2 linked regions of the Noviherbaspirillum saxi genome follow. Each later gene encodes a partner of the first gene's protein in a complex. Links are inferred from orthologs where the notes say so. Each region holds a gene or a part of one and is shown on either strand. Other genes may lie near its edges. The genes, in order: uvrA and mfd.

Region 1 (13,565 bases):
GTCGAGCCACTAAGCCGGGCCGACCCTTGTTGGCCGGGTGACAAGACCCGCTAGGGGAAAACGCTCGCTTTCATGGAGCCGAAACAATACACACTGGCGCTCAACTTGGAACGCAATTAAATACAGAATGTTTTCAGCTCTAGAACTGACGCTCATCCTGCTCAGCGCCGCGGTGCTGGGAGTCGTTGCTTTCCGCATGCTGCATTTGCCGCCGATGCTGGGCTATCTGATGGTCGGCATCGTGATCGGTCCGCACGGCTGGGGCCTGGCCAGTGAAAACACGACGACCCATACGCTGGCGGAATTCGGCGTGGTGTTCCTGATGTTTTCGATCGGACTGGAATTTTCGCTGCCCAAGCTGTCGTCGATGCGGCGCACCGTATTCGGGCTAGGCATGGCGCAAGTGCTGCTCACGATTGGCGCGACCATGGTGTTCGGGTGGGTAATGAGCCGCTGGTTGCCGCAAGTGATCAATATCGATTGGCGCGCGGCATTCGCATTGGGCGGGGCGCTCGCCATGTCATCTACCGCCATCGTGTCCAAGATGCTGACTGAAAGGCTGGAGCTGGAAAGCGAGCACGGACGGCAGATTTTCGGCATCCTGCTGTTTCAGGATCTGGCGGTCGTTCCTTTGCTGATCCTGGTTCCGGCACTGGCCCGCGATTCCAACGACCTGATGGCGACGCTGATGCTGGCGATGCTAAAAGCCGGCATCGTGCTGGTACTGCTGCTGGTGATCGGCCAACAGCTGATGCGCGGCTGGTTCCGTATCGTCGTTAAGCGGCGCTCGCAGGAACTGTTCATGCTGAACCTGTTGTTCATCACGCTCGGTGCTGCCTGGATTACCGAAAAAGCCGGCCTGTCGCTGGCGCTGGGTGCATTCGTCGCCGGCATGCTGATCTCCGAGACCGAATACAAGCACCAGGTGGAAGAAGACATCAAGCCGTTTCGCGATGTATTGCTCGGCCTTTTTTTCATCACCGTCGGCATGCTGCTCAATATCAAGCTGGTGCTGGAAAACTGGTGGCTGGTCTTGCTGCTGCTGACCGGCCCGGTAATGCTCAAGTTCGCCTTGATCGCGGCGCTGGCGAAATTGACCGGAGCCTCTACCGGAGTTTCCCTGCGAACCGGCCTCGGGCTGGCGCAAGCCGGCGAATTCGGCTTCGTGCTGCTGAACCAGGCAGGCGGCCTGCAGTTGATGGACCCGCTGATCATCCAGTTGATTCTGGCGTCCATGGTGTTGTCGATGCTGACCGCACCTTTCATCATCGCCAAGTCCGATGCCATCGTGATGAAACTGTCGGCCAATGAATGGATGATGCAGTCGCTGGCGCTGACCCAGATTGCGACGCGCACCATGACGACGCAAAAGCATGTATTGATCGCCGGTTTCGGCCGCAGCGGTCAAAGCCTTGCCAAATTGCTGGAAGAAGAAGGCATTGCCTACCATGCGCTAGACCTGGATCCGGACCGCGTGCGTGAGGCGCAGGCCGCCGGCGCCAATGTGTCTTATGGCGATGCGTCCCGACGCGAAAGCTTGGTAGCTGCCGGCATCCACCGCGCCGCGGCCCTGGTCGTGACTTATGCCAGCACGCCATCGGCACTGAAGGTATTGCATTTCGCGCATGAACTGGCACCCGAGCTGCCGGTCATCGTGCGCAGCCACGATGATAGCGATCTTGACAAACTGCGTGAAGCCGGCGCGGCGGAAGTGGTGCCAGAAGCAATCGAAGGCAGTCTGATGCTGGCTTCGCATGCGCTCGTCATGCTGGGCGTGCCGCTGCGCCGCGTCGTGCACCGGGTGCAGGCTGCGCGCGACGAGCGGTACGCTTCGCTGCGCGGCTATTTCCATGGCGCCAGCGATGCGCCCGACGATGACGAACATTTGCATGTGCGCCTGCATTCGGTCACGCTGACCGACGGCGCGAAAGCGATTGGCAAGGCGCTCAGCGCGTCCCGACTGGCCGAAGTCGGCGCGGAAGTCACGATCATACGGCGCGGCAAGAGCCGCATCGAGGTCAAGCCGGACACCATATTGCAGGCCGGGGACATTGTGGTGCTGCGCGGAACCACCGATGGCGTGGCACGGGCAGAAGAGCGTTTGCTGAAGTAGGCGAGTGCGGGATGCATCCGTATCCGGATATCGGCACGTATATACACGTGACAAGACTCCCGAACATGCCAGCTGCCATTTTCCATGACTCTCTCAAAACTGCTTTACCTTAGCGTTGCCGTCGTTCTGCTGGCGGGCGCTGTGGCCGCCTGCAGTCCGCTCCAGACGCTCAATGCGCTGACGCCCAGTCATTCCTATCGAAAAGCCGGCGATCTCGCCTACGGCGAGCATGAGCGGCAGCGTCTTGACATCTATGCGCCGCGCGATGCCGCGAAGCCAGCGCCGGTCGTGGTGTTTTTTTACGGCGGCAGCTGGAACAGCGGCAACCGCAGCGAATATGAATTTGTCGGCGAGGCGCTGGCTTCGCGCGGGATGGTTGCCGTCATCGCCGATTACCGGCTTTATCCGGAAGTACGCTATCCAGCCTTCCTGGAAGACTGTGCCGCCGCGGTTGCCTGGGCGATACGGGAAAGCGCCCGCTACGGTGGTGATCCGCAACGTGTGTATGTCATGGGGCATAGTGCAGGCGCCTACAACGCCGCCATGGTGGCGCTTGACCACCGATTGCTGGCTATCCACAAACTGACCCCTTCGGCGTTGCACGGCTGGATAGGCCTTGCCGGTCCTTATGATTTCCTGCCGATCGAGAATCCGGCGGTAAAGCCGGTATTTTTTCACCCGAATACGCCGCCGGATTCACAACCGGTCAGGCATGTGACGGCGTCCGCGTCGCCGGCCTTGCTGATAGCGCCGGGCAAAGACGATGTGGTCAATCCGGAGCGCAATACAGGCGGCATGGCGCGCACACTGCGTGCGGCGGGAATCGATGTCACTGAAGAGTATTTCGACAAGACCGGTCATGTCACACTGCTGGCTAGCTTGTCGCGCCCCTTGCGCCTGCTTGCGCCGACACTCGACCGGATCGAGCAATTCGTTGTGAGCAACGATAAGGGCATAGCAGTCAAGCGATGAATCGCACTGCTTGCTGACAAGGTATGGCGACTTGCCTACAGGAAAACGCGAACGACGAACTCTCGTTAAAATGCCGGGATAGCTCATTGAAAGATTTCCCATGCAAGTGTTCGAGCGCATCCTTGGCATCATCTTGCCGGTCTTTATCATCATCGCTGTCGGCTATGGATATGCGCGGCTTCGGGGTGAACGCGTCAGATCCGACATGGGGTCGGTCAACCGGGTCAGCATGGATGTCTTGTGTCCGCTGCTCGTGTTTACCGCGCTGGCCGCGAAGGATTTCGACCTTGCGAACAGCGGCATGCTGATACTCGCCGGAGTGCTGATTTCGCTCGGCTCCGGATTGATTGCATGGCCGGTGGCGCGCCTGCTGGGCTACGATGTGCGCAGCTTCGTTCCTCCGATGATGTACAACAATTGCGGCAACATGGGTTTGCCGCTTGCCGTGCTGGCCTTCGGCACATCGGGGCTGCCGGCCGCTGTCGCACTCTTCATGGCATGCAATCTGATCTACTTTTCGGTCGGGATCAAGATCATCGAAAGCGGCCGCAGTTATCACACTCCGTTCTGGAAATTCCTGGTCAGTCCAATGATGCTGGCGATGGCAGTCGGCATGATCTTTGCCATCTTCCGCATCGCCTTGCCGACACCGCTGATGCAGGCGCTGAAAATGCTGGGCGACGCCTGTATCCCGATCATGTTGTTCGCACTGGGTGTACGCATGCTCGATGTCAACTTCAAAAGCTGGCATATCGGATTGGTCGGCGCGATTGTCTGCCCGCTGGGCGGACTGGTCGTTGCCTGGCTGCTCGATCAGGTCATGCAGCTCGACCCGATGCAGCGCGGTCAGATGTATCTGTTCGCATCGCTGCCGCCGGCGGTATTCTGCTTCATGGTGGCCGAGCAGTACAAGCAGGAGCCGGACAAGGTGGCGTCCATCGTTTTACTGGGGAATCTGGCGGCACTGGCATTCGTGCCGGTCGGACTATGGATGGGTTTGCCGGCTTGATGCGGAGCCGGCCTATATTTCAAGCGGTCGGCAACACGTCAAAGCGTCCCGGTATCAATGCGGCGTCTTCCGCAGCCGTTACCTGTACGCCGCTAACGTGCGCCTGCGACGGACCACGCCGCGACCATGCGATGATCCGATCGATGGCTTCGGTCGGGCCGTCGACCATCGCTTCGACCGAGCCATCGACGCGATTGCGGACCCAGCCGGCCAAATGCAGGCGACGCGCTTGCGCCTCGAACGAGGCGCGATATCCGACTCCCTGTACCACGCCGCTGATCCGCAAATGTATCGCCATGTCCGTCTCCGCCGCAATCGCGTTATTTCTTTTTCAGCATCGGTGCCAGATACTTGCCGGTAAAGCTGGCCGCCGTTTTCGCTACAACTTCTGGCGTGCCGCTGGCAATGATCTGCCCGCCGCCGGCGCCGCCTTCCGGTCCCAGATCCACGATCCAGTCGGCAGTCTTGATCACGTCCAGATTGTGTTCGATGATCACCACTGTGTTGCCCTGATCGCGCAGACGGTGAATCACTTTCAGCAGCAGATCGATGTCGTGGAAATGCAGACCGGTGGTCGGTTCGTCCAGGATATACAGCGTGCGGCCGGTATCGCGTTTGGACAGTTCCAGCGACAGCTTCACGCGTTGCGCTTCGCCGCCCGACAGCGTGGTCGCGCTCTGTCCGAGGCGTATATAGCCAAGGCCGACATCGAGCAGCGTCTGCAGCTTGCGTGCGACGACCGGGACCGGCTTGAAGAATTCATGTGCTTCCTCGACCGTCATCTCCAGCACTTCATGGATGCTCTTGCCCTTGTAATGCACTTCCAGCGTTTCGCGGTTGTAGCGCTTGCCGTGGCAGACATCGCAAGGCACATACACGTCGGGCAGGAAGTGCATTTCGACCTTCAGTACGCCATCGCCCTGGCAGGCTTCGCAGCGTCCGCCCTTGACGTTGAATGAAAAGCGCCCGGCCGAGTAGCCGCGCTCCTTGGCCATCGGCACGGTGGAGAACAGATCGCGGATAGGCGTGAACACGCCGGTATAGGTCGCCGGGTTGGAGCGCGGTGTGCGCCCGATCGGCGCCTGGTCGACCGCGATCACCTTGTCGAAATGCTCGAGGCCGGAAATCGACTCGTACGGCGACGGCTCTGCCTGCGAGCCATACAAATGACGCGCGGCCGCGTGATGCAGGGTGTCGTTGATCAGCGTCGATTTTCCTGAACCCGAGACGCCGGTCACGCAGGTAAGCAGACCGACCGGCAACTCCAGCGAAACGTTCCGGAGATTGTTGCCGGACGCGCCGGTGATCATCAACTGACGTTCGGGATCTGCGGCAGTGCGCTTCTTCGGCACGTTGATCGCCAGTGTGCCATTGAGGTATTTCGCGGTCAGCGACTTCTTGCTCTTGAGGATGTCCTGCAGCGGGCCGCGCGCGATCACTTCACCGCCATGCACGCCGGCGCCGATCCCCATGTCGACCACATAGTCGGCGCAGCGGATCGCATCTTCGTCGTGTTCGACCACCAGCACGCTGTTGCCGATATCGCGCAAGTGCTTGAGCGTGGCAATCAACCGGTCATTGTCGCGCTGATGCAGGCCGATCGACGGCTCGTCCAGCACATACATCACGCCGGTCAGGCCGGAGCCGATCTGCGACGCCAGCCGGATGCGCTGCGCTTCGCCGCCGGACAGCGTATCGGCGCTGCGCTCCAGCGACAGGTAGTCGAGGCCCACATTGTTGAGAAACTTCAGGCGCGACACGATTTCCTTGATGATACGGTCGGCGATTTCCTTTTTCGCGCCGGTCAGCTTGAGTTTTTCAAAGAACTCCAGCGTTTCGCGCAAGGGCGTCGATGCGATTTCATAGATCGACCGTTCCTGCTTGCCGTTGCCGACCTTGACATAGCGCGCTTCGACGCGCAAGCGTGCGCCGTCGCAGGTCGGGCATTGCTTCTGGTTGATGAACTTTGCCAGTTCTTCCTTGACCGCCATCGAATCGGTTTCGCGATAGCGGCGCTGCAGGTTGTTGACCACGCCTTCAAACGTATGCTCGCGCACCACCGCGCGGCCGCGTTCGTTCACATAGGTAAATGGCACTGTCTGCCGGCCCGAGCCGTACAGCACAACCTGCTGCGCCGAGTCGGCCAATTTCTCGAAGGGCGTGTCGACGTCGAAGTTATAGTGCTCGGCCAGATTCGACAGCATCTGGAAGTAGAACTGGTTGCGCCGGTCCCAGCCTTTTACCGCGCCGCTGGCCAGCGACAGGTTGGGGAAGGCGACGATGCGCTTGGGGTCGAAGAATTCGATGTGGCCCAAGCCGTCGCATTCCGGGCAGGCGCCCATCGGATTATTGAACGAGAACAGGCGCGGCTCCAGTTCCTGCAGCGAATAGCCGCAGGTGTTGCAGGCGAACTTGTTCGAATACAGGTGCTCCTTGCCGCTATCCATTTCCAGCGCAATCGCCCGGCCTTCGGCCAGGCGCAACGCGGTTTCGAAGCTTTCTGCCAGACGCTGCTTGACATCGGCCTTGACCTTGATGCGGTCGATCACGACGTCGATGGTGTGCTTTTCGGTTTTTTTCAGCTTCGGCAGGTCGTCGATTTCATAGATCCTGGCGGTATGGGTGCCGCTCTGGATACGAAAGCGCACGAAGCCCTGTGCCTGCATCGCTTCAAACAGATCGACATGCTCGCCCTTGCGATTGGCCACGACCGGCGCCAGGATCATCAGCTTGGTGTCTTCCGGCATGGCGAGAACCGCATCGACCATTTGCGACACCGATTGCGCGGCCAACGCATTTTCCGGGTGGTCAGGGCAATAAGGTGTGCCGACTCGCGCGTACAGCAGGCGCAGGTAATCGTGGATTTCAGTCACGGTACCGACCGTCGAACGGGGATTGTGCGAAGTCGCTTTCTGCTCGATCGAGATTGCCGGCGACAAGCCTTCGATCAAGTCGACATCGGGCTTTTCCATCAGCTGCAGGAATTGGCGCGCATACGCCGACAGCGATTCCACGTAGCGGCGCTGGCCTTCCGCATACAGCGTGTCGAACGCCAGCGAGGATTTACCCGATCCGGACAGGCCGGTGATCACAATCAGCTGATTGCGGGGTAATTCGAGATTGATGTTCTTCAGGTTGTGGGTGCGGGCACCGCGAATTCTTATTTCTTCCATGAACTGCTTTCAACGTGCGGCCATTTCGGCGCTTTGTACGGGTCAACCTGATACTATAACGGGTTTTAAAGTCCGCCGTATCCTCTGGATCCCCCGCCGTGAGCACCATATCAGCCACCACTTCCGCCGATGATCTCGGCACCCGCATGTCCTCTAACGAAATTCGTGCCAGTCTGTCATTGGCGTCGATTTTCGCGTTGCGCATGCTGGGCATGTTCCTGATCCTGCCCGTCTTTGCGGTGCATGCCAAAACCCTGCCGGGCGGTGACAGCGCGACCATGGTCGGAGTGGCAATGGGTATTTACGGCCTGACCCAGTCTTTCGGCCAGATTCCGTTTGGCGCGGCATCCGATAAATACGGACGCAAGCGCATCATCATCATCGGGCTGGTCTTGTTTGCGATTGGCTCGTTTATCGCTGCTGCCTCGACCACGCTGGCATGGGTCATTGTCGGTCGTGCAATCCAGGGGGCAGGCGCGATTTCGGCTGCCGTGACCGCCTTCATCGCCGATACGACGCGGGATGAGCATCGCACCAAGGCGATGGCGATGGTGGGCGGATCGATTGGCCTGACGTTTGCCGTTTCACTGATCGCCGCCCCGGTCATGTATGACTTGATCGGCATGGGCGGACTGTTTGCGTTGACCGGCATCCTGTCGGTGCTCGCGATCGGCATCGTGATCTATATCGTTCCGCCGGCCCCGAAGTTAAAAATCGTGGAACGCGTACCGTTCTCACGGATACTCGCCAACGGCGAACTGATGCGGCTCAATTACGGCGTATTCGCGCTGCATGTGACGCAGATGGCCATGTTTGTCGTCGTGCCCGCCGCACTGGTCGATTACGCCGGCTTGCCGATTGCCGCCCACTGGAAAGTCTACCTGCCGGTGGTGCTTGCCTCGTTCGCCCTGATGCTGCCGCCAGTGTTTGCCGGCGAACGGCGCGGCATGATGAAACAGGTGTTCGTCGGTGCCATTGCCCTGATGCTCCTGGTCCAGCTTGGCCTGTGGCTGTTCATGGCGCAGCCGGCGATGCACTGGTCGGTACTGGTCTTGCTCTTGCTTGCCTTCTTCGTTTCGTTCAATATCCTTGAAGCCTGTCAGCCGTCTCTGGTGTCGCGCATCGCGCCGCCGGCGGCCAAGGGATCGGCGCTTGGCGTATACAACACGCTGCAGGCGCTCGGACTGTTTTGCGGCGGCGCGCTCGGCGGATGGTTGAAGCAGCATGCCGGACCGTCTTCCGTGTTCGTACTTGGCGCGGCGCTGACAGTTGTCTGGCTTATAATTGCCACCAGCATGAAGAACCTGCCGCGGAGGGCGGCGGCTGTCGCGGCAGCCTGATGCGCCAAGCACCGCCTGCGCATCGCCGTTGTGGCACCACGATCACTATTGAGTCAGCTTGAGGAGAAATTTATGGCATCGGTCAACAAGGTCATCATCGTCGGCAATCTGGGACGCGATCCGGAAACGCGTTACATGCCGAACGGCGACGCCGTCACCAATATTGCGGTTGCGACCACCGAAAGCTGGAAAGACAAGAACTCCGGCGAAAAGAAGGAACTCACCGAATGGCACCGGATCACGTTTTACCGCAAGCTCGCGGAAATCGCCGGCCAGTACCTGAAAAAAGGCTCGCAGATTTATGTCGAAGGCCGTTTGCAAACACGCAAATGGACCGACAAGGATGGCGTGGAGCGCTATACGACTGAAATCATCGCCGACACGATGCAGATGCTGGGAAGCCGCCAGGGAATGGGCGGCGGTGCCGGCGCACCGATGGATGACGATTACGGCAGCAGCGCCCCGGCGCCGCGCCAGAGTTCCGCCGGTGCAGGCGCGGGCGCAGGCGGCGGCGGAGCCGCGCGCGGCGCATCGCGCCCGGCGCCGAACTTCAGCGACATGGATGACGATATCCCGTTCTGATTTTTGCCGCAAACCTCGCAAATAAAGAAAGCCCCGAAGTCTGACCTCGGGGCTTTTTTGTTGAAAAATCATGGCTTTGATTCTTTTTCTGCATTTTCTTCTCTAACATTTGGATCAAGCGTTAATTTCCCTACTACAATTTGCTAAGATGCCTGAAGTCGCTGGCGGAGCGGCGGCTTTGTCGGCCGAAAAACCTTGCCCACAGCCGAGCCTTTATCTGAGATAAGCTTCTGACAATGTTTTCCACTCGTCAAGACCGGACTGAAACTACTGCAAAAACGCAGTTGGACAGCCTCATGGAGGCTGCCGGCGATGCGGTATTCCGGTTAAGCGTACACGGGACCATCATTTACGCAAGCAGGCGCGCGACCGAACTTATCTGTCCCGGTGAAAAACTGGTAGGGCAGGTCTTGAACGCTTTCGTGCTTGCTGTCGACCGCCCGGCCATCGATGCCGTGATTGCACAAGCGGCGGGTTCCAGCCAGCCCAGCAAGACCAATGTGCGCATCAAGACCCTGGGTAACGCGCTGTGGATCGAGCTGCAAGTCATGGCCTATGAAGCTGGACCGGGAGAGCAGGAATTGCTGGCCGTCGGCCGCGACATCTCCGGCCAGCAAGCCACAGAAGAACGATTGCGCCACATGGCTACGCATGATGCGTTGACCGGTTTACCCAATCGTTCGCTGCTGTCGGACCGGATCCGCATGGCGATCGCACAGTCGCGCCGCACTGGCCGCGGCTTTTCCGTTGTCGCGCTGGATCTGGACGGTTTCAAGAAGGTCAACGATGCGCTGGGCCATCCTGTTGGCGACGCCTTGCTGCGCGTTGCCGCAATGAGACTGTCCGAGACACTGCGCGATGTCGATACGCTGGCGCGTGTCGGTGGCGACGAATTTGTCGCGGTCCTGCCCGGCGCGGTCTCCGAGGCAGAAATCCAGATCATTGGACGCCGCATGATTTCAACAATGCAGCTGCCGTTCGAGATCCAGGGGCACACGCTGTACGTCGGCACCTCGATCGGCGCAGCCGTCTTTCCCGAGCACGGCGATAGTGAAGTCAAATTACTGGCCCATGCCGACACCGCGATGTACCGTGCCAAGGAAACCGGCAAGGCGCGCTGCGTGGTTTATAACCACGAGAAATTCACGCAGCCGGAACACGATGTGTCGATGGAAGCGGCGATGTTCCAGGCCGTGCGCGATGGCGAATTCCTGCTGCATTACCAGCCCATCGTCGATGCGCGCAGCCGTCAGATCATGGGCTTCGAAGCCTTGATGCGCTGGAGTCGTCCGGGACAAGGTTTGGTGTCGCCGGCCCAGTTCATCCCGATGGCGGAAAGCAATGGCTTGATCAACCTGCTGGGCGCATGGGCGCTGAAGGCGGCATGCGTGCAGATCAGGCGCTTCGAAGAAGTCGCGCGGCGGCCATTGTATGTGTCGGTCAACGTCAGTCCGCGCCAGTTCCGCAACGATCAATTCCTCGACATCATGGACGAGGCGATGCAGCTTTCCGGATTGAGCGGTGAGCAGCTGCTGCTCGAAATTACCGAAGGAATCCTGATGTCCGACCCGGAGCATGCCGAAGCCCTGCTGACCGCGATGACATCGCGTAATGTGCGCATCGCGATTGACGACTTTGGAACCGGATATTCATCGCTCGCCTACCTCAAACGCTTCCCGATCGCCACGCTCAAGATCGATCGCGCATTCATCAAGGATTTGCCCAGCTCTGTCAAGGACGTGGCCATTTGCAATGTCGTGCTCAGCCTTGCCAGCCATCTGAATCTGAACACCGTTGCCGAAGGCGTCGAAAACCAGGAACAGCTCGATTTTCTCGCCGCGCACGGCTGCGGCCTGATCCAGGGATACCACACAGGGCGTCCCCTGGTGCCCGATGAAATCATTGCCTTGCTCAAGGCCGAGCAGGCAAGTCCTGCGCTAACCGCTGCACAATAGAGTAGAGCGAGACCGACTGCATGCATGCCTTTTCAAATACCGGCCCGGTCAGTGCGGAAAAAACCATGGAACTGCTTTGGTCGCGCGTGCGCCAGCGCGGCGATCTGCCCGGTTTTTCCAAGGTGGTCAGCGCCATCATCGGCGCCATGCGCGGCGATGACGATCGCGAGTTCAATATGACCCGCACCGTGCTGCAGGATCCGGCGCTTACGCAAAAGGTATTGCGTTTGGCCAATAGCGCGATGTATTCGGTGTTCGGGCAGGGTATCAATACCGTTTCCAAAGCCGTCATCGTGCTGGGCACCGAGGCGATCGGCCATCTTGCGCTCGGATTGAAGCTGGTCGACGGCTTGTCCGCCGCTTCGTCCGAATCGGCAAATGCACGCGTCGAGATGGAAAAGTCGGTGCTGGCAGGGCACATCGCGCGACAGATGGCGTCGTCCGCGAATACACGCGATGCGGAAGAAGCCGTGGTCTGCTCGATGCTGCATTCGCTCGGCCGCATGATGGCGACTTTCTATCTGTCGGATCGCTGGCACCTGGTGCAGGAGTATAGCGTTCGCACTGGGGCCGATGAGAATGAAGCGGCACGCGAAATTCTCGGATTGCGGTTCGACGATATCGGCCGGCACGCGGCTCAGCATTGGGGCTTGCCTGCTGCAGTAGTGGATACCCTGCAAGACATGCCGCCCAAGCCGATCGGAGAGCCGCTGGACCATAAGGACTGGCTTGCTGCGATTGCGACCGTATCATCGCGCTGTGCCGATGCACTGACTTCCGACAACGGAGATATAGAAGAAATACTGGCCGATCTGACCAGTGACTACGCCGATATGTTGGGTCTTGAATCCGGACAGATGCTGCTTGCGCTGGAGAATGCGCAAAAAACGGCTGCGTCCGAAGATTCCGTCGTCGTTCGTACGCAGCGACGAAGCAATACGGAACACAAGGAGCCGGCGGCACCGATCGTCGGCAAGCCGGCCGACGCGGCGGCGCGTCTGGCGCGCGGGGTGGCGGACATGCGCGACGCATTGCAGTCGACCAGTTCCGGCCAGGTCATGACGATGGCTCTGGAAACCGTTTATCAGGGCCTGAGCTTTAGCCGCACGATTGCGTTTCTGCGTAATCAGGAGCAATCGCAATACGCCGCCAACATGTGTTTTGGCGACGGTGTGCAAGAGTTGCTGCCACGCCTGGTGTTCGGCGATGCCTACCAGCCGGATGTGTTTCATGCGGCACTGGCGAACGACAAAATGATCTTTGTCGAGAATGCGCAGGACGCCGCATTTATCAGCAAGGTGCCGCGCTGGTGGAAGGATGCGTTGCCGACCGTGCGCAGTTTCATGGTGCTGCCGCTGACCGTCAATCGACGTCCGGTCGGTTTCATTTATGGCGACTGGGATATGACCAAGCCACCCAGCAAGATCGAACAGGCTGAAATCGCGCCCTTGAACGAATTGCGGACCCTGGTCATGCATGCACTTGAGCAGCGCCGGCAACCGGAGCCGGCCTGGGCGCGCAAGATTCTCTGATATCGGAATGCGGCAATCGGCCCGCGGATATCCATGACGGTAATCAATGCGCGGCGAGAGGATTGAAAGCAAGCTAACGCCATTCTTATCCCTGTAAGCCAGCCGGCGGACACCGATTGCAATGACTGGACCGCTATCTCAGCAAGCCGTAGTTACGCTGCAACACACTTCCATCACCGTTATTCTGAATGCTGGCGCCGGCGGAACCGCTGCGCAAATGACGCGTAGCCGGATCGAACAGGCGTTGTCTGCACTTGACTATCCATGCACGATCGTCGAGGTGGCCTCTGGCCAAAAGCTACTTGAAGTCGGCCGCAAAGCGGTGCTCAACGCCAGTCAGACGGGTGGGATTGTCGTTGCTGCCGGTGGTGACGGCACTGTCAATACGATCGCATCGCTCTGTTGTGAATATCGGGTTCCGCTTGGAATCATCCCCGCTGGGACCTTCAATTATTTCGCGCGTGATCTTGGGATTCCGGAAGATCCGGACGCGGCGGCAAAACTGCTGCTGGCAGGGGATATTGCACAAGTGTCCGTCGGCTATGTGAACGGCAAACTGTTTTTAAACAATGCCAGCTTCGGCCTGTACAGCAAGCTCATACGCAACCGCGAAGAAGACAAGGCGCGCTTCGGGCGTTTCCGGGTGGTAGCTGTGCTGTCAGCACTGTTTTCATTGCTGAGCGGGGTGCGCCCATTCGGCGTGCAGCTGCAGATAGGCAATGAATCGCTGCTGCGAAAAACTTCGATGGTATTCGTCGCCAATAATCTGCTGCAGCTTTCCAAGCTCGATACCGACCTTGCCGGCGCGACGCCGGAAGACAGGCTAGCCGTATTCGTGTTGCGGCCCACCGGACGTCTTGACATGCTGCGGCTCTTGCTGCGCGGCGCG
Region 2 (17,297 bases), 1.3 Mb from region 1 along the record:
TCAAACGATGCGGTGACCGGGTCGGCCGAAGAATGGATGGCGGGCGCGAAAGTTCAACCGGGAAGCTGGTGGCCTGAATGGACAGCCTTTCTTGCTGAGTATGCAGGCAAACAGATCGCTGCGCCGAAAAAGTTCGGAAACGCAAAGTACACTCCGATCGAAGCGGCTCCAGGACGTTACGTGAAAGTGAAAGCGGATCATTGATCGGCAGGTCTTGAGGCGACATAACGTTGCCTCAAGCCAGCTATCCGGATATTTGATCAGTAAATTCCAAGACCATAAAGGCATACACCGATTGGTTAAATAAGTCGACTTGCAAGAGAAGAACGATTTTCCTGAAATGCATTGCAATAAATTTATAACTGCATTGCAATAGTTGCGTAAATCTTTGTTTTTTCGCACTATAATAAAAACAGCCTGAGCGAACGGTTGTTCGCTTTTCGTAGAAGAGGGCATGGCCGCGTTGCGACGCAATAACTGGAATTTTCGATGAATAGTGCAAAAAAGCTTTCCGAGCGCTTGATCAAGAAGTATCCGAACCGCCGTCTGTACGACACACAAACCAGTTCATACATCACGCTCGCTGATGTAAAGCAATTAGTCCTCGACAATGAAGAATTTACGGTTGTCGATGCCAAGTCCGAGGAAGACCTCACCCGCAGCATTCTTCTGCAGATCATTCTTGAAGAGGAAGCGAACGGAACGCCGATGTTTTCCAGCGGTGCTCTGTCGCAAATCATCCGCTACTATGGTCATGCCATGCAGGGGATGATGGGCTCTTATCTGGAAAAGAATATTCAGGCATTTATCGATATCCAGAACAAGCTCGCGGAAAGCTCCAAGGGATACTATGAGGGCAAGCCCTTCACCCAGGAGATGTGGACGCAGTTCATGAACGTCCAGGGTCCGATGATGCAGGGCATGATGAGCAACTACATCGAACAGAGCAAGAACCTGTTCATGCAGATGCAGGATCAGATGCAGAATCAGACCAAGAGCATGTTCGGTTCTTTCCCGTTCCCGCCGACGGACAAGACAAAAAAATGAGAGTAGGCGCGCAGGCTTCCTTGATAATATCTTGATGCCTGAATGAAAAGCCTTCGCTTTACGGGGGTGCCGGGAAACGGGGCGTGACGGGGTACAATAGCGGATTAAGCTTTCGTACCCGGTTTAGTCATGTCCAATCCTCCCGTTTCTCCGAAAGTCGGCTTCGTATCGCTCGGCTGCCCGTAGGATTCTTGAAATAAGCCGGATCAGAAGTCGGAAATAGACACAAAAAGCCTAGGAGGCGTAATGCTGCCCTAGGCTTTTTGTTAGCGGCCGCATGCGTAGTTGCAGCCGCTTGGCTAACGTGTGGAAGTCGGGGCGGTGCGCGGCTTTATGGCACAGCGTCTCTTCGGCTATAGGGTTAGCGGCTGGCAAGTCGGCGAAACACCCTGTCATCTATCTCGAACGACTTAAGAAAATCGGAAAAATACTCGGCGTTCACAACGAACACCGTATGCTCTTTGGTACGAACTAGGTGGCCTAATCCTTCTGTAAAGTTGGGCTTCAATGATTGGGTTGAAAGTTGTTTTCTGAACCGGACATATGGGACGTCTTGGAACGACGACGCGGAGACCTTTCCGTCATCTAGGGAAATTTCCTTTGGATCAAAGGTACAAAGCTTAAGATGAGCAGTTGTAACAATAACGCTGAAATATATTCGGATAGAGTCTTGGCGGCGAGCGTGAAAGGGGTTTTCTTCATCCGCTAGGCCTTCGATTGCGAAAACCAGCTCGGCGCCGACCCGTTCAAGCATAGGCTTTGACTTTGCATCCTGCCCAAATGTTACGCAGTATTGCGACTCAGGACAGCTAGGCTCAAGGGCTAAATCTGTCCAACCAAAGTAACCAGTATTACCGGATATGTAACAGGTAACCCATGCCTTAGCATGCCTCCGATTTTTTACACTTATGTCTGCGTTCAGGAATATCCACGAGGACTCTAAGACGCGCTTGCATTCCACAATCATCAGGGATGTTCCGTGCTCATCCTCTAAAACGATGTCGATGAATCCATCGGTGTTATTTGCAGCGTTCTTCCATGAGTGCTCCGTGTAAAGCACTTTCCATCCATGGCTTGCGCCGGTTTCCCGAACGTGGTGTTCGACTCCAATTTGAAGAGGAAAACCCGATTGATTGACAATGTCTGATAATTTTTGATCGTTCATGTTGGTTGTAGATATGGTGGCCGCTAACGTTGGACATGAGCGGCGTGACGCGGCAGGCAAAGCCTGCTATGGCACGTCCGCTCGATGGAAGGATTAGAGGTCACTTTCGTTCTATCTTGCAAGTGCCTTTCCAATTCATAACATAAGTTGGATCAATGGGCTCGACTGCGGCACCAGACTCCTTCTGAAATGCCCGGCCAATCATCTTCCGACAAGCAAGCGCGAGTTCAAATGGTGCATTGCCAAGTGTGCAGCGCACCTGAGTCCGAAAGGTCTCTCCGTCAGGAACTTCCAAGGCGTCAATTAGCTTCGAGTGAACGGCAACGCCTTTGTCGAGAACGTTCGCGTCAAGAAGCGCCAGCGCCTGGCCGTGTTTGATCTCGGAGAACTTGTAATACTCAGCGCGCAGTGACTTGCGGTCTTCAACGGAGAACAGATGCGCCGCAGTAGCGACGAAATCTTGGCAGATCTTGAGCTGTGCGTCGTTCAGGGCTCGTAGAGCTTGTAGTTCGGCATGCTGTCGGTAAGTCAGGTAGGTCTGATAGCCACCGAACGCCAAACCCAGGAGGCCGACGACGGCGATGCCAATCTCGATGGTCTTTAGGCGGCGTTCCAGAGCATCCATGAGTGACCTCTAACGCTTGAATTTAGCGGCGCGCAAAAAAGCAAGCGAAGCGCCGCTGTTTTTGCGCGTCCGCTGGAATGATGGGTTCGGCATCATGCCTGATTCGACATTCATACGAATACGGCATAAATGGAACTGCCAAATGTGATGACGATTCCCAGCATAAACACCAACACTGTATTCCTGTAGTAAAGCTCGGATTGGACAAGCGGCCAGAGGGACCGAAAAAGGGAGAACATAAGAACGATGATGCCGGAGCACAAGGCGATAAGAGCTGGGATATCTTCCGGTTCCCATGGCTGATCAGGATCGACTGCCTTCGTAGGGTGGAGATCTGTCGCCTTAGAGGAAGGCGAGTTGGTCTCGCGTGACTGTACCTGTGAGGCATTCGCCGGCGGATCCTTCAGGCTCCACGTGTAAAAGAAAGCCAAAGCGAAACCAAGAATGATGCCAATGGCTGTAACTAGAGCGGTCCTAGCATTCGCGTCAACAGTTGGAGTGCGTGTGGAAGCATTCATAGTAGGCAATTCAGGTTGATGCCGAACTAAATTATTTATGCGGCTCATATTGTCTGATAAATCTGGACACCTGTCTGATAAACCGCCAATGTAAGCCTGTTAATTTCATGCTAGCTCACTGTTTTTACAGCCAGTATTTCGTTTTTCGGTGTTATCAGGACAGGTTTACGCGGACACTGAAATCCAAGACACAGTGACAACATACGAAACAGCTAATATTTCTTAGAGGAAAAGGCTGGAATAAATCCCATCTAGTCCCAGCGTCAAAGGCTATGACGCTGGGTGGGTTAAAATCACAGTTTTGTATTCTTGGGCGATCTTGTGCTCAAAAGAACGGATTACTAAGTGAAAAAGCATTTGCAAACAAATACTTACGAGAATTTTTCGCCGAAGATTGGATTTGTCAGTCTAGGCTGTCCCAAGGCCCTCGTCGACTCCGAACAGATCCTTACCCAATTGCGCGCCGAAGGTTATGACACCGCCAAGTCATACGACGGCGCTGATCTTGTCATCGTCAATACTTGCGGCTTCATCGATGCCGCCGTGCAGGAATCGCTCGATGCGATCGGCGAAGCGTTGAACGAAAACGGCAAGGTCATCGTGACTGGTTGCCTGGGTGCAAAAAAAGACGCAGCCGGCAATGACATCATTCAGAGTGTTCATCCCAAGGTCCTCGAAGTCACCGGCCCCCACGCGGTCGGCGAAGTCATGGCCGCGGTTCACAAGCACCTGCCCAAGCCGCACGATCCATTCCTTGACCTGGTTCCCGCGCAGGGCGTGAGGCTCACTCCCAAGCATTTTGCCTATCTGAAGATTTCCGAGGGCTGCAACCATCGATGCAGTTTCTGCATCATTCCATCGATGCGCGGCGACCTCGTGTCGCGGCCGATCGCCGATGTAATGCTGGAGGCGGAAAACCTGTTTAAAGCCGGCGTCAAGGAACTGCTGGTCATTTCACAGGACACCAGTGCCTACGGCGTGGACGTCAAGTTCCGCACGGGTTTCTGGAACGGCAAGCCGGTGCGTACGCATATGACCCAACTGGTCGGCGCGCTGGGAGAACTGGCTGCGCAATACGGCGCTTGGGTTCGCCTGCATTATGTTTATCCATACCCGCATGTCGACGACGTCATTCCGATGATGAACGGAGGCCATGTATTGCCGTATCTGGACGTGCCGCTGCAGCATGCCCATCCCGACGTGCTCAAGAGGATGAAGCGTCCCGCCAATGGTGAAAAGAATATCGAGCGCATCCAGGCATGGCGCCGCATGTGTCCTGACCTGACGATACGCTCGACGTTCATTGCCGGATTTCCGGGCGAAACGGAAGCCGAATTCCAGTACCTGCTCGACTTCCTGAAGGAAGCCGAAATCGACCGGCTCGGTTGCTTCGCTTATTCGCCGGTCGAGGGCGCGACCGCCAACCTGCTCGACAATCCCGTTCCCGAAGAAGTGCGTGAAGAACGTCGTGCCCGCGTCATGGAACTGCAGGAAGACATTTCCAAGAAACGTCTGCAAGCCAAGGTAGGGAAGACCATGCGTGTGCTGCTGGATGAGGTCGGTCCGAGCGGAGGCGTCGGCCGCACTGCGGCGGACGCACCGGAAATCGATGGCGTGGTTTACGTCAAGCCGCCTTACGAGCCGCATCGTAAACTCAAGGTCGGCGAATTTGTCGATGTCCGTATCACGGCGGCCGACGAGCACGACTTGTGGGCGGAGGCTTGATGATGCGTGCATTGCGTGGCAGGCTGATCGCTGCCATCTGTATTGCGTGTTCCGGCGCGCTTCTCGGCCCCCTCTCTCAAGCGGCAAATGAGCAGGTCGCTTCTGCGCCAACCTTTGCCAGCAAGGCGCTCTTTGCGAAACCGGTCGCCTTGCGCGGCAAGCTCGGCGACGCCGACATCCAGGCGACGCTGCGCAACAAGGAGCAGATGGAAGAGGGGATCGAAGGCGAATACTTTTACTTCGGCCGCTCGCTGAAGGTCTTGCTTGCAGGCGAAATCGAAGGCGAGGACCTGTTCATGGAGGAATCCGAAAACGGCACCGACGTGTCAGGACAGTGGGAAGGCAAGCTGCAGGGCGATATGCTGGCCGGTGAATGGCAATCGGCTGACGGGAAGATCAAAAAACCGTTCAGCCTGCGCATCGTCAAGGCGGATGAAAAGACGACACAAAAACCGCCGGCCGGCGGCAAATCCGTAAACGGAAAACAGTAAGCAGATAAGGGAAGGCTAAGCGTGACAGACCGGAAATCGATACAGACCACTCTTATCCATTCGGAGTATGTGCCTCCGGCCGGATTCGGCGCTTTCCCGACTGCGATTCATCATGCATCCACGGTCCTGTTCAAGAATGTCGCGGCAATGCGTTCGCGCAACTGGCAGGACAAGAACGCCTATACCTATGGCTTGCATGGAACGCCGACCACCTTCACACTGGAAGCACGCCTGGCAGAAATCGAGGGCGGCACACACTGCCTGCTCGCACCCAGCGGCCTCGCAGCAATTGCGATGGTCGATCTTGGCTTGCTCAAGTCGGGTGACGATGTGCTGTTGCCGGACAATGTATATAACCCCAACCGCGAGCTGGGACGCTGGCTGTCGCAGGATTTCGGGATCAGCGTGCGCTTCTACGATCCTCTGATCGGCTCTGGCATTGCCGACCTGATCCAGTCGAACACTCGACTGGTCTGGACCGAAGCGCCGGGATCGGTCTCGATGGAGGTGCCGGATATTCCTGCTATCTGCACGGCGGTGCATGAAAGAAAAGCGACCGGACAAGACATCCATGTCGCGCTCGACAATACCTGGTCCGCAGGCATTGCATTCAAGGCCTTCGATCACGGTGTCGACATCGTGATGCAGGCACTCACCAAATATCAGTCAGGCGGTTCGGATGTGCTGATGGGCGCTGTGATCACGCGCGACCGCGAACTGATGCATCGCATTGAAATGGCCCATATGCGTGTCGGATTCGGCGTCAGCGGTGACGATACCTACCTGGTGCTGCGCGGATTGCCGACCATGAAGCTGCGCTTCGATGCACACGACGCGGCGGCGCGCAAGGTGGCTTCCTGGTTGAAGGCACGTCCGGAGATCGGCCGCGTACTGCATCCGGCGTTCGAGGATTGTCCCGGACATGCAATCTGGAAGCGCGACTTTACCGGTGCCGGCGGTTTGTTCTCGGTGGTGTTCGATGAACGCTATAGCGAAGAGCAGACCGATCGTTTCGTCGATAGCCTGAAGCTTTTCAAGATCGGATTCAGCTGGGGCGGTGCGGCCAGCCTGTGCGTACCCTATCGCATCCAGGGCATGCGCCGCAACTGGCAGGGCAGCGGGCAACTCGTGCGTTTCAATATCGGCCTGGAAGACCCGGTGGACCTGATCGCCGATATCGAGCAGGCGTTTGAATCGCTAAGCCGGTCCTGATATCGATCGCCATTCAGGCCGCATCGATGATGCGGCCTGTGCTCGATTCAACGCATTCCTGCAAGTTTTTCTAGCCTATATCTGCATTGCCTTGTTATCGTTCAGGTCGAGCAGCCCCTTGATCAATCGATAGGCTTTCCACACCCACGCGCCGGTCCAGACCAACCACGCGATCGGTATGCCGACGATTGTCAGGAACAGGATGCCGCCGAGCACCATCCAGAACAGATACCACCAGAATGAGCGAATCTGCCAGCGATGATGGCTTTCGACAAACGTACCGGCAGCGTCTTCTTTCTTGACGTAATTGATGATGAGCGGAATCCACGAAAAGGCGCCCAGAGAAAACACGAAACTGAGGCCGTGAAGAATGTATAGCCACCACGCCAAATTCTTGGTGGCGTGTAGCTTGCTGTCGAATACGAGTTCCTGGGTCATGAATCTTCCTTATTCAATGAACAATCATTTATAAAAAGATCATTCGAACAGGGATAAGATTCCGTCCAAACCAACAAAATTCAAGGCAACATCGGCTTGCGCACGGACAACAGGCTTGGCGCGGAAGGCCACGGACAGGCCGGAAATTCCCATCATCTTCAAATCATTGGCGCCGTCACCCATGACAATCGCCTGTTTCGGGGTGCAGCCCAGCTCGGCACAAACGCGTTCAACAGTCGCTTTTTTCTCGTCAGCATCCACGATTCCTCCGACTACGCGTCCGGTTAGTTTGCCATCAGCAATTTCCAGAACATTGGAATGAGTGTAGTCGAGCCCGAGCCGCGTCTTCATGCGATCGGTAAAGAAAGTGAATCCACCGGACACCAGCAAGGTTTTCAGGCCAGCTGCCTTCACTGTTTCCAGCATGCGCTCCGCGCCCGGAGACAGTTTCAGGCGTTCGTCATACACCTTTTGCAAGGCACCTGCATCCAGACCCTTGAGCAAGGCGACGCGGCGCGTCAGGCTTTCACGGAATTCGATCTCGCCGCGCATCGCTGCCTCGGTGATTTCGGCAACCTGGGGCTTCAGTCCCTGCATGTCGGCGATTTCGTCTATGCACTCGATCGTGATGACGGTCGAATCCATGTCCATCGCCACCAGTTTGAAGTCGCTCAGCTTGCGTCCCGGTGCGGTAAAGGCGTAATCGATACCCGCTGCCAGGCATTCCGCATCGACCTGTGCTTTCAAGGCATCCGAATACTGCACGTCTTCGCAGCGATAGGCATTGCCATCGAGTTGGATCCAGCGTTTGCTCTCGACGAGTTTTGCAACATGTTCGACGGCGAGGGCAATAGGAGTACCGGGCAAGCCCTGAAGAATAAGATTCATTGGAAAAATTCAAAAGTTAACAATTCAGCCTACTAGCGTACGGATCGTTGCCTTCACCTGCGCGACCCGGGCGGCCAGGTCGGGCATGTTCGCGGTGATGCGCAATTTGTCTTGTCCGTTCAGCTTGACCTGGCGGTTCTTTTGCACCAGTTCGATAATGCGCATCGCTTCGATGGGCGGATTGGGACAGAACTGCAGCACGGCGGATTCGGCATGCGCGTCGATCTTGATGATGCCGGCCGGGACGGCAGAAATCCGTAGTCTGTGGGTTTCTATCAATGCCTTCGCCGGTTCCGGCATCTTGCCGAAGCGGTCGATCAATTCTTCCTGCAAGTCGTCGATCGTGTTCTGCGTCTGACAATTGGCCAACCGTTTATACAGCGACAGGCGTTCATGCACGTCGCCGCAATAATCCTGCGGCAGCAGGGCAGGGACGTGCAGGTTGATTTCGGTGGTGGTGGACAAAGGCGCGGCCAGATCCGGCTCCTTGCCGTTCTTGAGCGAGCGCACCGCCTCGTTGAGCATGTCCGAATATAACTGGAAGCCGATCTCCTGCATTTCGCCGGACTGGCTTTCGCCCAGCACTTCGCCGGCGCCGCGGATTTCCAGGTCATGCATCGCCAGATAGAATCCGCTGCCGAGCTCTTCCATCTGCTGGATCGCGTCCAGCCGGCGCTGTGCCTGCTTGGTCAAACCCTGCACGTCATGGACCAGCAGATAGGCATAGGCCTGGTGGTGGGAACGGCCGACACGGCCGCGCAACTGGTGCAACTGAGCCAGACCGAACTTGTCGGACCTGTGCATGATGATGGTGTTGGCGGTCGGGACGTCGATACCGGTTTCGATGATCGTCGTGCACAGCAGGATGTTGAAACGCTGGGACACGAAGTCGCGCATCACTTTTTCCAGGTCGCGCTCGTGCATCTGACCGTGCGCGACGGCCACCCGGGCTTCCGGCAGCAAGCCTTCGAGCATGGCCTTGCGGTTGAGGATGGTCTCGACCTCGTTGTGCAGGAAGTAAACCTGGCCGCCGCGCTTGAGTTCGCGCAGGCAGGCTTCGCGCACCACCGAATCGTCTTCCGAGCGCACAAAGGTTTTGATCGCAAGACGCTTTTGCGGCGCGGTAGCGATCACCGAAAAATCCCGCAAGCCTTCCAGCGCCATGCCCAGCGTGCGTGGAATCGGCGTCGCGGTCAGCGTCAACACATCGACTTCGGCGCGCAGGGCTTTCAACGCTTCTTTCTGACGGACGCCAAAGCGATGTTCTTCATCGATGATGACCAGGCCCAGGCGTGAAAATTTCACGTCGTTGGACAAGAGCTTGTGCGTACCGATCACGATGTCGACCGTGCCTTCGGACATGCCCTTGATTGCCTGAGTGACTTCCTTGCCGGTGCGGAAGCGCGATAGCTCCGCGATCTTGACCGGCCAGTCAGCAAAGCGGTCGGCGAAGGTCTGCGCATGTTGCTCGGCGAGCAAGGTGGTCGGTGCCAGGATGGCGACTTGCTTGCCGCCCATGACCGCGACGAAAGCCGCGCGTAATGCCACTTCCGTCTTGCCGAAGCCGACGTCGCCACAAATCAGGCGATCCATCGGTTTGCCGCCGGCCATGTCCTTGATCACTGCAGTGATGGCGGCACTCTGGTCCGGCGTTTCTTCGAAACCAAAGCTCTCCGCAAACGCTTCGTAGTCGCGGGCCGAGTACTCGAATGCGTGACCTTGGCGGGCCGCGCGGCGGGCATACAGATTCAGCAGTTCGGCGGCGGTATCGCGTACCTGCTGGGCCGCCTTTTTCTTGGCCTTTTCCCACTGGCCTGAACCCAGGCTGTGTAGCGGCGCCTCGTCGGGCGAGGCGCCGGAGTAACGCGAAATCACATGCAGCTGCGATACCGGAACGTAGAGCTTGGTTTCCTTCGCATATTCCAGATGCAGGAACTCGGCTTCGCCTTCACCCAGGTCCATGCCGATCAGTCCCATGTAGCGGCCGATGCCGTGATTGACATGCACGACCGGATCGCCGATCTTGAGCTCGGACAGGTCGCGCACCATATATTCGACCTGGGTGACCGCTTCCTGCTTCCTGCGTCCTGCGCGTCGGCCCGAGCCGGCATACAGCTCGGTCTCGGTAATGAAAGCCAGGTCGCCGAGTTCGGGACCGAGCTCGAAACCCGCCTGCAGCGGAGCGACCGACAGCACGAGCTTGGCCGACGACGCTGCAAAATCGTTAAAGCCCTCGCATGGCGCGAGCGGCAGATCGTATTCGTCGAAGTATTGCTGAAGCGTTTCGCGCCGGCCGTTGGAGTCGGCGCAAATCATTACCCGCTTGCCGGTCTGCAGCAGGTAGGAGCGCAAATTGACCAGGGGGTCATCGACTCGGCGGTTGACCGCGATATTCGGGATCGGAGCCGACAGTTCGGATGCCACATCGTCGTGCTGGATCACCCAACGGCCATAGGGCTTGGCAAGCGTAAAGAAGTCCTGATCGGTCAGGAACAGCCTCTCCGGCGGCAAGAGCGGCCTCTCGCGGTCGGCTTTCAGAAATTTATAGCGCGATTGCGTATCGTTCCAGAACCGCTTGATCGATGCCTCGATATCGCCGACCAGCGCGAATGTCGCGTCTTGCGGCAGATATTGGAACAGGGTTGCCGTCTCGTCGAAGAACAGCGGCAGGTAGTACTCGATGCCGGCGGAAGCAATGCCGTTCCCGATATCCTTGTAAATCGAGGACTTTGACGGATCGCCTTCGAATTCTTCGCGCCAGCGGCTGCGAAATGCGGTGCGGGCAGCTTCGTCCATCGGAAATTCGCGGCCCGGCAGCAGACGCACCTCATGCACCGGATACAGCGAACGCTGGGTATCGGCATCGAAGGTGCGAATGGTTTCTATGGTGTCGCCGAACAAGTCCAGCCGGTAGGGCAAGGCCGAACCCATCGGGAACAGGTCAATCAGGCCGCCACGTACGGAATACTCGCCAGGCGACATGACCTGGGTGACATGGGTATAGCCGGCCAGCGTAAGTTGCGTCTTCAGCCGGGCTTCGTCCAGCGTTTCGCCCTTTTTGAAGAAGAAGGTGTAGGCCGCAAGAAAGGATGGCGGCGCCATGCGCAGCAGCGCAGTCGTCGCTGGAACGATCAGTACATCGCACTGGCCGCTGCTGACTTCATGCAGCGTGGCGAGCCGTTCCGAGACCAGGTCCTGGTGCGGAGAGAACGCATCGTATGGCAGGGTTTCCCAATCGGGCAGCAAATGGCAGCGCAAGTCGGCATCCTTGCCGCCGAACCAGGGAATTTCAACGAGCAGGCGCTGGGCATCGGTTGCATTGGCGACCACAATGGCCAGCAACCGCTGCCGCGACTTCAGTTCGACGGCGGCCTGCGCCAGCGCAAATGCGTCTGCAGAGCCGTGAACGGCCGGCAGGGCGAAGCGGTGACCGGGTTTGGGAAGGGATTTTTTAAGATCGAACGTCATCTGCGGACGACATCTGGAATGTCAGAATGGCCGAAGCCGTCGGCTTGCCAGGCAAGGCGACGGACTTCGACTGTGAGAAAATATGCCGAGATTATAAACCAAGGCCCTCGCTCCGGCCGTGGCCGCGCTGTGACTCTGCTATCACATTGCGCATGGCCGGCCGGATACCTGCTCAAATGATGTCATCTCGTTACTATGCCCTGATTCCCGCCGCCGGCGTCGGCGCGCGCATGGGAGCCGATTTTCCCAAGCAGTACATGCCTTTGGCGGGCAAGCCCATGCTGCGGCATGTTCTCGACACGTTTGCCGCACATCCGGCCATCGCGCATACCTATGTCGTCGTCAGCGCCGAGGATGGCTATATCGATGAAGTGACAAGCGAAGGAAATACGCTCGCAGGAAAAGTCACCGTGCTGCGCAATGGCGGCGCGACGCGGCATGCGTCGGTGCTGAACGGCCTGCAAGCGATCCGTGATCGCATCGCCGACAACGATTGGGTGCTGGTGCACGACGCGGCCCGTCCCGGGCTTGGCGCCGAACTGATCGACCGGCTTGTCACCGCATTGGAAAACGACGAGATCGGCGGCCTGCTCGCCTTGCCGGTGGTCGATACCATCAAGCGTAGCGATGCGCAGGCACGCGCCGAGGTCACCGTGCCGCGCGACTTTCTGTGGGCAGCGCAAACGCCTCAGATGTTCCGCTATGCGTTGCTGCGCACGGCGCTTGAAACTGCCGCCAACGTTACCGACGAGGCGAGCGCGATCGAGGCGCTCGGCTACCGGCCGAAACTGGTGGAGGGCAGTCCGCGCAATTTCAAGGTTACGCTGCCGCATGATGTGGCGTTGGCCGAACTGCATTTGAAAGGAAATCCATGACCGTTCCTCCATTCCGTATCGGACAAGGCTACGATTGCCACGCGCTGGTGCCGGGACGCACACTGATCATCGGCGGTGTGACCATACCCCATGCAACCGGACTGCTCGGGCATTCGGATGCCGATGTCTTGCTGCATGCAATTACCGATGCGCTGCTGGGGGCTGCAGGACTGGGCGATATCGGCAAGCACTTTCCGGATACGGATGCGAGGTTTGCCGGCGCGGATTCGCAGGTACTGCTGCGTGAAGCAGGCAAACGCGTGGCAGAGACTGGTTACGCAGTCGGCAATATCGATGCGACCATCATCGCGCAGGCACCGAAGATGGCGCCGCATATTGCTCGCATGGCGGCCAATGTTGCGGAAGCGCTCGGCATCAGTGCCGCACAGGTCAACATCAAGGCCAAGACCAATGAAAAATTGGGCTACCTGGGGCGTGAAGAAGGCATTGCCGCCGAGGCGGTCGCGCTGGTATATCGCGCCAGTGACGTATGACTACCCGCTGAGCGACGCATCGGCAGCGGCGTCAGCCGCCGCCTATCCCTTGCGTAATGCGACCGCTGCCTTCACAGGTCGGGCATTCCGTACCATCGCGCAATTTCCCGCTGCCGCTGCAATCCGGACAAAGGTCTTCTCCCGTGCCGGGAGTGCCGGCAAGTGCTTCGTCGCCGGGCTTCAAGTGATTTTCTGGCTTGCCGGGTGTGCCCGACGATGGCGTAACGCTCATATCGCCTCCTGATATCTATCGGCAAATTGTATCGAGCCGATTTTGTACACCAATCAATTCCCGCCAGGCAATTGGGCGTCGACGGGGGTTGTCCAGATAGATTGATGCAAATTGCGGAAGTTCAGGCGGGGAGCAGGCGAGGCGGCGACACGTCTTGCTCTTATTTGCGCTCCAGTATCGACATGGTCAGTCGCGCGACACAGCTCAGCCGCTGCGCCCCATCGTAAATCATGATTTGCCAGACCTGGGTCGAACGCCCCAGATGAATAGGTTGGGCTTTGGCAGTGACGTATCCTTCACGTACCGCCCGCACATGGTTGGCGTTGATATCCAGACCCACGGCGTAATGCGTCTCGCTGTCTATCGACAGGTTGCTTGCAGCGCTGCCCAGCGTTTCCGCCAGCAATACCGAAGCGCCGCCGTGCAGAATACCGAACGGCTGTATGGTGCGCTTGTCCACCGGCATCCTTGCTTCAAGCCAGTTTTCGCCAAAGTCGGTAAATTCAATGCCGAGATGCTCAATTGCCGTCCCGATATGGCTTTTACTCAAGCTCTGGAGATCGAAATTTGTTTTCCAGATCGTCATCTTTCATCCTTTGCAATAGTCGATACGAAGCAATGCATGCCGTTCGCACCTCCATTCATTTTTCCATAGGCACAGAATATGACGGATCGCATGTTTTGCAAATACGTGTGATCACGCCTTGAGCGAATCCTTGTCGAACCCGGCGAGACGTTTGTAACGCAATGACATCGCTTCCAGCGTGTCCTGAGAAATCACGTCGTTGACATGGCGGAATCCGTTTGGCGCGCGCTCCTCCGCCAATTGCATGACTTGCTCCGGACCGTTCATGCGATTGCGTAACACGATTCCAGCGGTACGCGGCAGCCGTTCGGCTTCATATTCGCGCAGTGCATATGGCGTATTCGGATCTGCCGACAGGCAGTCGGAAAGATAGCGCGCATCGAGTATAGCTTGGGCGCTGCCATTGGAGCCAATCGGATACATGGGATGCGCGGCATCGCCCAGCAGAGTGACACGCCCGAAGGTCCAGCGCGGCAGTGGATCACGGTCCACCAGCGGGAATTCATAAATTTCGCTGGCGCCGTTGATCACTGCCGGTACATCGATCCAGTCCCATTTCCAGCTTTGAAAAGGTTGCTCGAACACCGATTTATCGACCTTTCGGTTCCAGTCGGTTTTGGGCAATTCGCCATTGGGAACGCGCAATTCGGCAATCCAGTTGATCAGGGAACGGCCGTTTTTGCGCATGGGTTCAGAGATCGGATAACAGACAAACTTCTGGTCCTGGTGGCCGGCCATGAACATGCTGCGTCCATCCATATACGGCTCGCTTTCGGTAACCGCACGCCACAGCATGCGTCCGGAAAAGCGCGCTTCGTCACCGGTCGGATAGAGAAAGCGACGCACCGAGGAATGAATGCCGTCTGCTCCCACGAGCACATCGCTCTCGACTTCCACAACAGAATTGTCCTTGCGGCGCAGGAAGCGCGACACCACTTTGTCCGTGGCTTGCTCAAAAGAACTGAAGGCATGCCCCGCATGAATGCGTGAAGCACCTATGCGTTGAACCGCCATATCCAGCAGGGCCATCTGCAATTCGCCGCGAGGAATGGAGAACTGGGGAAAAGGGTACCCGGCGGCACGCCCGCGCGGTTCACGCCAGATCTCCTGACCGAACTTGTTGAAGTAGGCCAGCATCGAGGTTTCGATACCTTTTTCGGCGAGACATTTCTCAAGGCCAAGTTGCAACAGCTGCTGGCTGGCGTGCGGCAACAGGTTGATGCCTACGCCCAAAGGCTTGATTTCGTTGACTGCTTCGAATATCTCCACCTCGATTCCGCGTTCATGAAGCATGAGGCCCAGCGTCAGACCGCCGATGCCGGCTCCGGCAATTGCTACTTTCATGATTGTCTCCTTGGAGTAAATGGGGATGTATTTCAGGAAGGATAAAACCGCGACGTAATCCTGCCGATACTGTTGGAAACGGCGAAGATCGAATGGTCAATATCTTCAGTGTGAATTGTTATACTATATAACAGTTATTTTACAGAACACAAGAATGAAGGCGTTACTTTGGCCCGATGCATTGATGCAATCCATGGCAGCCGGATAGCGTGCGTCTCCCCACAAACAGACAGCACTTCGGCAGCAGCCGTTACAATTGCTGCAAACGCAAGGCTGCACTGACGAAGGACGCGGCATGCAGCATGACTGAATTGCCGGACATTACGGAAGGGGAATGATTTGTCGAACAGTCGGAAAACGGAATCCATGGAGAACCAGGTGCATTTCAACGCCAGGATAGAAGGGATCAACTACGACATCCTGGACGACCTGGTGGGATACGCGGTACGCCGCGCGCAACTCTCGATTTATGAGGATTTTGCCGCATCGCTGGCTGCCGAAGATATTACGCCGCAGCGTTTTTCATCGCTCGTCATCATCGGCAACAATCCCGGCATCTCGCAAACCAGGTTGGCGGAGGTGATGGGTATTGCGCGCTCCGGCGTCGTCTCCATTATCGATCGCTTCGAGGCCAGCGGACTGGTCGAACGCCAGGCTTCCGGAGACAGGCGTTCGTACAACCTGCACCTTACAAAGGAAGGCCAGAAACAGCTCAAGCGTTACAAGAAGGCCGTCGAAAACCATGACAGCCGCATTTCCAGCGCACTCAGCGCAAGCGAGAAGCAGCAGCTGAAGTCCTTGCTGCGCAAGATAGGCCTGAGGGAAGAGGATCGCTGAATGCAGGCCGGATCTGAGGAGCGCGGCGAAGACGCTTGCATAAGCCGTGCGACCTATTTATAGTGAAGAACTGTTATTCAACATAACAATATTGTCGACGCTACCGCTGTAGCGGCCGGGCTTGCAATTCGCCCGGTCATGGCTGCGGCTTTTTTCTCAGGCGTCACGCAATCGACAGGGAAATACGATGCAGCCAATTCTGGAAGTCAGCGATTTGCATGTTCGTTACGGCAAGGTCGAGGCGGTTCATGGCATCAACCTGAAAGTTGCTCCTGGCCAGATCGTATCGGTAATCGGTCCCAACGGAGCCGGCAAGTCGACGACGCTCAATGCCATCATGGGAAACCTGCCGCCCATCGGCGCGACGCAGGGCAGTATTCGCTTTTTGAATCTGGAGCTGTCCGACGTGGCGGTCGAGTCCAGGGTCGTGCAAGGCATGAGCCTGGTCCCCGAAACGAGAGAGTTGTTTGCCACGATGAGCGTCCAGGACAATCTGCATCTTGGCGCCTATCCGCGCAAGAAGGCGGGTGAAAAGCATTACATGGACCAGCTTGAAACCGTGTACGAGCTGTTTCCGCGTTTGAAGGAAAGGGCGAAGCAGGATGCCGGCACGCTATCCGGCGGCGAGCGGCAGATGCTGGCGGTAGGACGAGCCCTGATGGCGCGGCCGAGTCTCCTGATGCTCGATGAACCCAGCCTCGGTCTTGCGCCACTGATCGTCAAGGAAATCTTCCATATCATCAGCCGGCTGCGCATCACCGGCGTGGCGACCCTCTTGATCGAACAGAATGCGCGCGCCGCACTGCAAGTTTCCGATTACGGCTACGTGCTCGAAACCGGAAATATTTCCATGGAAGGTCCGGCGACCGAGTTGGCGAACGATCCGCGTGTGATCGAAACCTATCTCGGTTTTTCGAAAAAGCCGCTGGCACCGGCATCATAAAAAAGCAATTACAGCGTCCACCCATTTGACCAACAAAGGAGACTTCATGAAAGCATCGTTCAAACCTCTGCTTGCGGCCGTCGTGACGGCGCTGGCCGCAGCGCATGCGCACGCCGACATCACGATCGGGGTAAGCCTGCCATTGACCGGCCCGGCGTCGGGGCTAGGCATCCCCACCAGGAACGGTATCTCTTTATGGCCCGATACGATAGGCGGAGAAAAGGTCAAGCTGATCATGCTGGACGACGCCTCCGACACCACGCAATCGGCAAAGAACGGCCGTCGCTTCATCACTGAAGACAAGGTGGATGTCATCGTCGGTTCCACCGCCACACCGGCGTCGGTGGCACTGGCAGACGTAGCCGCCGAAGGCAGTACCGTGCAGATTTCCACCTCACCGGTCGATCTT

What was found.
Region 2: the proteins of uvrA (region 1) and mfd are in contact, whole or in part, in a crystal structure (PDB 4DFC), measured with the Escherichia coli proteins. The link is inferred for Noviherbaspirillum saxi from one-to-one orthologs.

What each region holds. Positions count from the first base shown.
Region 1 is NZ_QYUO01000001.1:3,173,966-3,187,530, reverse strand. What follows is about bases 4,215-7,627. They hold uvrA (excinuclease ABC subunit UvrA), read right to left. Parts: upstream 7,268-7,627; coding sequence 4,415-7,267; downstream 4,215-4,414. Other genes in these bases: D3871_RS15030 (MFS transporter), read left to right, coding at 7,414-7,627; D3871_RS15040 (acylphosphatase), read right to left, coding at 4,215-4,392. In the rest of the region: D3871_RS15055 (monovalent cation:proton antiporter family protein), read left to right, coding at 128-2,113; D3871_RS15050 (alpha/beta hydrolase), read left to right, coding at 2,198-3,085; D3871_RS15045 (AEC family transporter), read left to right, coding at 3,186-4,094; more of D3871_RS15040, read right to left, coding at 4,114-4,214; more of D3871_RS15030, read left to right, coding at 7,628-8,607; ssb (single-stranded DNA-binding protein), read left to right, coding at 8,680-9,189; D3871_RS15020 (putative bifunctional diguanylate cyclase/phosphodiesterase), read left to right, coding at 9,426-11,144; D3871_RS15015 (HDOD domain-containing protein), read left to right, coding at 11,210-12,676; D3871_RS15010 (diacylglycerol/lipid kinase family protein), read left to right, coding at 12,798-13,565. UniProt on the Escherichia coli protein: The UvrABC repair system catalyzes the recognition and processing of DNA lesions. UvrA is an ATPase and a DNA-binding protein. A damage recognition complex composed of 2 UvrA and 2 UvrB subunits scans DNA for abnormalities.
Region 2 is NZ_QYUO01000001.1:1,875,359-1,892,655, reverse strand. What follows is about bases 7,934-11,920. They hold mfd (transcription-repair coupling factor), read right to left. Parts: upstream 11,578-11,920; coding sequence 8,134-11,577; downstream 7,934-8,133. Other genes in these bases: ispD (2-C-methyl-D-erythritol 4-phosphate cytidylyltransferase), read left to right, coding at 11,754-11,920; serB (phosphoserine phosphatase SerB), read right to left, coding at 7,934-8,109. In the rest of the region: phaC (class I poly(R)-hydroxyalkanoic acid synthase), read left to right, coding at 1-204; polyhydroxyalkanoate synthesis repressor PhaR, read left to right, coding at 490-1,047; D3871_RS08765 (hypothetical protein), read right to left, coding at 1,409-2,212; D3871_RS08760 (hypothetical protein), read right to left, coding at 2,313-2,837; 30S ribosomal protein S12 methylthiotransferase RimO, read left to right, coding at 3,713-5,080; D3871_RS08745 (hypothetical protein), read left to right, coding at 5,080-5,571; D3871_RS08740 (cystathionine beta-lyase), read left to right, coding at 5,593-6,783; D3871_RS08735 (DUF4870 family protein), read right to left, coding at 6,859-7,221; more of serB, read right to left, coding at 7,261-7,933; more of ispD, read left to right, coding at 11,921-12,452; ispF (2-C-methyl-D-erythritol 2,4-cyclodiphosphate synthase), read left to right, coding at 12,449-12,946; D3871_RS08710 (hypothetical protein), read right to left, coding at 12,978-13,178; D3871_RS08705 (hotdog fold thioesterase), read right to left, coding at 13,339-13,764; D3871_RS08700 (flavin-dependent oxidoreductase), read right to left, coding at 13,876-15,108; D3871_RS08695 (MarR family winged helix-turn-helix transcriptional regulator), read left to right, coding at 15,475-15,945; D3871_RS08690 (ABC transporter ATP-binding protein), read left to right, coding at 16,133-16,888; D3871_RS08685 (ABC transporter substrate-binding protein), read left to right, coding at 16,935-17,297. UniProt on the Escherichia coli protein: Couples transcription and DNA repair by recognizing RNA polymerase (RNAP) stalled at DNA lesions. Mediates ATP-dependent release of RNAP and its truncated transcript from the DNA, and recruitment of nucleotide excision repair machinery to the damaged site.